DNA from 2 places in the Microbacterium sp. TW_SC_2 genome. Region 1 is predicted to be linked to the other one. Evidence: riboswitches for the same ligand, from Rfam matches in the RefSeq annotation. Region 1 holds a riboswitch; the other holds the start of a gene.
The links. A riboswitch is a leader RNA that binds a small molecule or an ion and turns the genes downstream of it on or off. The one in region 1 is predicted to bind thiamine pyrophosphate.

Region 1 (3,055 bases):
TCTGCGCGGCGGTACGACCAATAGTCGAGGCTGTCCTGGAAGGTGAACGAGAACTCCGGGCCCTGCTCGCCGAGGGACAACGGCATCCGATCGAGCACCATCAGGCTGCTGACGACCTTGGTGATGCTGGCGATACTCATCGGCTCCGTCGTGGACGCGACGGTGCCCATGCCGGCGATGCCCACGCCCGCCGCGCCCTGCGCCGGCCAGGTCATGGTGGCCGCCGGTGCGGGGACGGTCGCGAACTCGACCGCGCTGACGGTCGGGCTGACCTCATGCAGCGGCCACAGCAGCGCCGTTCCGCAGTAGGAGGCGACGAGACCCGCGAGGATGCTGAGGGGGACCAGGATCGGCGGGCGCGCGATCACGGGGCGCAGCCGCGCCTCGCGCAGGAGCGGCACCGCGGCGTCTCGCTCGTCCACGCGGTCGAGTGAGGCGACCGGAGAGTGCGCGCCGACCGCGGCCACGTCGACCCACGTCAGCGCCGTGGCAGGCTCGTTCTCGTCGGCCCATTCGGCATCGGGCACAGTGAGGATGGCGGTCGGATCGGCCCATCGCAGGGTGGTCTCGGATGCGGACGCCACCGGCTCCGTGGGCGTGACCGGATCCGCGGTCTCCGGGGGCACGACCTCGGGATCGACGACCTCGTTCTCCGCGGTCTCGGACTCCGCCGCCTCGACGGCATCCGCCGGGGGCGCCTCGGGAGAGTCGGGAGCAGTCACTCGCCTAAGTTACCGAATCCCCCGCCCCGCCGCCGCCCACCGTCGTCGCGACACGCGCGGGCACGGGACTCGCTAGGATCGTCTGTACAACCACGGGAGTCCGGCGAGCCGGGCTGAGAGGGAGCGAATCGCGCTTCGACCGTCGAACCTGATCTGGGTCATGCCAGCGCAGGGAGGAGTTCCGATGAGTACATCCACGTCCACATCCCCCACGGACCCGGCGGTCTCCGCCACGCACCGGGGATTCGGCAATCCGCAGCTCTGGCGCTGGCGCGTCGTCGACATCGTCGTGGCCGCCGTGCTCGGCGTCGCGATCGGCCTGGTCTTCTGGGGGTGGAACACGATCGGCTACGCCTGGTTCGGTGCCGCCGACGCGCTGACCCCCGGACTCGGCGGCATCGCCGTCGGGATCTGGCTGCTCGGCGGCGTGGTGGGCGGGCTCGTGATCCGCAAGCCCGGTGCGGCACTGGTGGTCGAGCTCGTCGCCGCCATCGTGTCGATGCTGATCGGCAACGTCTGGGGGATCTCGACCGTCCTCTCCGGCATCGTGCAGGGGCTGGGCGCCGAGATCATCTTCGCGCTCTTCTTCTACCGTCGCTTCGGGATCGCGGTCGCCGCCCTCGCCGGCGTCGGCGCGGCCGTGGCCGCCTGGGTGTTCGAGCTGTTCTACGGCAGTTCGCCCAACATCCTGAAGTCGTTCGAGTTCAACACGATCTACCTGGTCAGCGTCGTCATCTCCGGGGCGATCCTCGCCGGCGTCGTCGGGTGGCTGCTCGTGCGCGCCCTCGCGGTGACGGGGGCGCTCAACCGCTTCGCCGTCGGGCGAGAGCACGTGCGCGAGGTCTGAGCGTGTCCGTCGCCGCCCCGGCCCGCGTGCAGGCTGCGGGCTGGGGCTGGCGGTACGCCGGACGGAAGCGCCCGGCGGTCGCCGACGTCACGTTCACGATCGAGCCGGGCGAGCGGGTCCTGCTGCTGGGTGCCTCGGGTGCCGGCAAGTCGACGCTCCTCGCGGGGCTGGCGGGCGTGCTCGGGGATGACGACGAGGGCGTCCGCTCGGGCTCGCTGCGCATCGACGGTGCGGCCCCCGAGTCGCGGCGCGGGCAGGTCGGCCTCGTGCTGCAGGATCCGGATGCCGGGATCGTGCTGTCGAAGGTCGGTGATGACGTCGCGTTCGGGTGCGAGAACCTCGGCGTCGCGGCATCCGAGATCCCCGGTCGCGTCGCCGAGGCCCTGGATGCGGTCGGCCTCGACGTCCCCCTGCAGCGCGCGACGAAGGCCCTCTCGGGTGGGCAGAAGCAGCGTCTCGTGCTCGCGGGGGTCCTGGCGATGCGACCAGGGCTGCTGCTGCTCGACGAGCCGACCGCGAACCTCGACCCGGAGGGGGTGCGCGAGGTGCGCGCGAGCGTCGAACGGGCCGTCGCGTCGACCGGCGCGACCCTGATCGTCGTCGAGCACCGCACTCCGATCTGGGTCGACCTCATGACGCGCGTGATCGTGCTCGCCGCCGACGGCGGACTCCTCGCCGACGGCGCCCCGGAGCGCGTGTTCGCCGAGCACGGCGACGCCCTCGCCGATGCCGGGGTGTGGGTTCCCGACCGCGAGATCGATCTGCCGGTGCTGGAGCAGGTGGCGGCATCCGACGTGCTCTCGGCCTCCGATCTCGCGATCGCGCGGGAACCCGGCGCGGCGGTGCAGACCGGGCTCACGCTGCACGTGCCCCGCGCGAACGCGACCGTCATCACCGGACCCAACGGCGCGGGCAAGTCGACGCTCGCGCTCACGCTGGCCGGACTCATCCCCGAGCACGCGGGCGAGGTGCAGGCGGCCCCCGAACTCGCGGGCCGCAAGGGCGTGCGCCCCATCCGCTGGTCTTCCCGCGAGCTGCTCACCCGCATCGGGATGGTCTTCCAGGATCCGGAGCATCAGTTCCTCACGCAGACGCTGCGCGACGAACTCGCCGTCGGCCCGCGGGCGCTCGGCTGGGCGCAGACGCGGACGGATGCCGTCGTCGACGAGCTCCTCGATCGCCTCGGCCTCACCGCGCTCGCGCTCGCCAACCCTTTCACGCTCTCGGGAGGGCAGAAGCGGCGGCTCTCGGTGGCGACCGTGCTGGCGGGCGCCCCCGAGGTGATCGTGCTCGACGAGCCGACGTTCGGGCAGGACCGCCGCGGGTGGATCTCGCTGGTCGCCCTGCTGCAGGAGGAGATCACACGCGGGCGATCGGTCGTCGCCGTCACGCATGACGACGCCGTGATCCGGCACCTCGGCGGGCACGCGATCGCGCTGGGAGGGACACCGTGACCACGACCGGGACCGCGCGGGCCGTGTGGCTC
Region 2 (3,055 bases), 840 kb from region 1:
CCGTGCCCGCGGGCAGTGTCTGCAGGGCCGCGAGGTGCGCCGGAGTGTTCGCGGTGAGGCCGATCAGGGCGTCCGCTCCCAGTTCCCGGCGCGCGCGGAGCACCGACGCATCGCCCTGGCCGAGATGGACGCCGTCGACCCGAGCCCCGCTCTCGCGTGCCGCGAGGGCCGCGTCGAGTCGATCGTCGACCACGAGCAGGGCCCGCCCGTCGATCACGCGGGACAGCGCGAGGAGCTGCGCCTCGACCTCCGCATCGGACGCGCCCTTGTCGCGCAGCTGGACGATGCGCACTCCCCCGTCCACCGCCTGTCGCACCGTCTCGACGACGCCGCGGTCACCGCACAGGTCGGGATCGGTGACCAGATAGAGCGAGAGGTCGGCGATCATCGTGCACTCAGCTCCACGCGTGCGGCGCCGGCGAGGTCGCCGGGCTGTACGGCGGCGAGCGCATCCAGCAGGGCGACCGCGAAGCTGCCGGGGCCGGACGACACGGCCGCGGCACGCTCGGCGGCGATCGTGTAGACGAGGGATGCCGCGGCGACCGCGTCGAGGGACGCCACCTCCGTGTCCCGCGCCGCGCCGAGGAACGCCGCCATGACCGCTCCCAGCGCGCAGCCTCCCCCGGTGACGAGGGTCAGCAGCGGGTCGCCGTTCGCGATGCGGATCACCCGCGTCCCGTCGGTGATCAGGTCGATCGGTCCCGAGACCGCGACCACGCTGCCGTGCCGTGCGGCGAGGAGAGCTGCGGCGTCCGCGGCGCTCTCGGTGCCGTCTGTGGCATCGACGCCCCGCCCGCCCCTGCTGAGACCGGCGAGCGCGAGGATCTCCGAGGCGTTGCCCCGGATCGCGGTCGGACGCAGCGCCGCGAGCGCCGCGGCGAGGGCCGTGCGGAGGGGAAGTGCACCGATCGCGACCGGATCGAGCACCCACGGTGTCCCCGCGGCATTCGCGCCCACGGCGGCCTCCACGCTCGCGGCACGCTGTTCCGGTGTGGGGGTGCCGAGGTTGAGCAGAACGCCCGATGCGACCCCGGCGAACATCTCGGCCTCACCCACGATGTCGACCATCGCGGGCGCGGCGCCGACCGCGAGCAGCACGTTCGCGGTGAAGCCCGTCACCACCGCATTCGTCAGGCAGTGCGTGAGAGGGGGCTTCTCCCGCACGCTGTGCAGCAGCGACGCGGCAGCCGCGACGACGGAATCGGACGATGGACGCAGACGATCGCTCATTGCGACATCCCTTCGCTAGTACGAACTAGATCAGGTTCGACGGGTCTGTTCTCAGCCGCGGTCGCGGCACCCCGTGTCACTCGGTCGCAGTCTAGCGAGAGGGCGGTCATCGGTTCGGCGACCCTCCGCTCGCGCGGCTCAGGGGTGCGCGGCGAGCAGGGCGAGCTCGTCCGCACGGGTCAGTCCCGCTCGTCGCTCGCGATCGATGCCCCGGCGACGTTCGTCCGCGACGACGCGGGCGATCGTCTCGCTCAGGGGCCGCAGCACCCCGCCGCTCTCCTGATACGCGGACTGCGAGCGCGTCATGAACCCCGTCATGTCCGCCGGCAGCCAGAGCGGGAGGGAGCGTTCACCCGCCCAGTACGCCACGCCGTGGTCGAGCAGCCACTGCTCGTCGGCTTCCACGATCTCGCCGGTGTGCCCGGAGGCCGCACGAACGGCCTCGAGGACGTCTGCGAGCGGATGACGGTGCCCGATCGCGTTCACCGCTCCGTGCATCGCGGCGAGGGAGGAGGACACCGCGTAGGCCGCGAGATCGTCGACGTCGATCACCTGGGTGCTCCGTCCCTCCCGCGGCGGGACGAGCACCGGACCGCTTCCCGCGCGGGCGAACGCGGCAGCCCAGTAGCCGAAGCGATCGCTCGGATCGCCGTCGCCGACGATCAAGCCGGGGCGGATGAGGAGCGCTCGATCCCCCAGCCGCCGCACCCGCTCTTCCCCTGCGGCCTTCTGGGCGCCGTAGTCGTACTCGTCTCCGGGCCGAGCGGGCGGGTGCGTGGGAGCGGATTCATCTGCTCCCACGGTGACGTCGTCGGAGTACACCGACATCGACGACACGTATGTCCAGCGCGCGGCCTCGGCACCCAGCGCCTCGAGCGCCGCACCGACGTGCTCGGCCTGCGAGGAGATGTCCACGACGTGATCCCACTCCCGGTGCACCTCGTCGTAGGCATCGGGCCGGTCGCGGTCGCCTTGCACCAGCACGGCCCCCTCGGGCACCGGACGAGCGCCGCGTGCGAGACAGGTCACCGCGGCACCCTGTTCGATCCACTGCCCGGCGATCCGCCCCGAAAGCCAGCCCGTCCCGCCGAGAATCAGCACATCCGTCATCAGGCAATGTCACCATGATCCCGATCGGGAGCCCAGCGCGTTCGCTGTCAGCGGTGCCCCGACGTGGTGAGGTCGTCGAGGCCGGCCAGGCGCGGCACGGTCCAGCGCGGGTCGGGCCGCCATCGCCGCCACTCCTCGTCGAACGCCCAGTGCCCGTCATGGAACGCGGCGATCGCGGCATCCGCGTGTCGCTCGATCCGCGCGGCCTGCTCCCGACTCAGCCGGCCCTGCTCGATCGCGGCGACGACCTCGTCCTCGTCCTTCAGATGCACGCCACCGTCGGCATCGATCTCGACGTCGAGGATGTGGTCGGAGGTGTACGTGTCGTGATCGGTGCGCAGGTGGGCGTTCTCGAGGTTCATATACCACCCGGCGAACTCCCAGTCGTCGCCGGCCGTCTCGCTCCAGAAGAGCCAGACCGACCATGCGGCTCCCGCGGGGGCGATGCGCAGGATGCCGTTCCCCCACCACTCCTCCACGATGCGCGTGCGCTGTTCGAGCCAACGCCGCTCGAGCGGCACCGTGCGCACGCGCCTGCCGTCGGCGGCGCCCTGTGCCTCCTGCAGCGTCCCCGGCGCGAGCCATGCCACGAGTCCACGCTCGTCATCGCGCACGACGCGCATCGGCGTGATGGTCGATGGCTCTCCGGGCTGCCATCCCGGCTTGCGGTAGTGCCAGTCGATCTGCGCACCGGACGCGAGGAACGGCGCCTCGC

Region 2: another riboswitch for thiamine pyrophosphate. It lies ahead of thiM (hydroxyethylthiazole kinase); the one in region 1 lies ahead of ACWA14_RS14370 (ECF transporter S component).

What each region holds. Positions count from the first base shown of each region.
Region 1 is NZ_CM143952.1:2,957,421-2,960,475, reverse strand. It holds gene ACWA14_RS14375 (D-alanyl-D-alanine carboxypeptidase family protein) at 1-722, opposite strand, end outside; TPP riboswitch at 805-916, shown strand; gene ACWA14_RS14370 (ECF transporter S component) at 907-1,569, shown strand; gene ACWA14_RS14365 (ABC transporter ATP-binding protein) at 1,566-3,023, shown strand; gene ACWA14_RS14360 (energy-coupling factor transporter transmembrane component T family protein) at 3,020-3,055, shown strand, end outside.
Region 2 is NZ_CM143952.1:2,116,540-2,119,594, forward strand. It holds gene ACWA14_RS10025 (bifunctional hydroxymethylpyrimidine kinase/phosphomethylpyrimidine kinase) at 1-388, opposite strand, end outside; gene thiM (hydroxyethylthiazole kinase) at 385-1,230, opposite strand; TPP riboswitch at 1,221-1,314, opposite strand; gene ACWA14_RS10035 (NAD-dependent epimerase/dehydratase family protein) at 1,369-2,340, opposite strand; gene ACWA14_RS10040 (DUF402 domain-containing protein) at 2,388-3,055, opposite strand, start outside.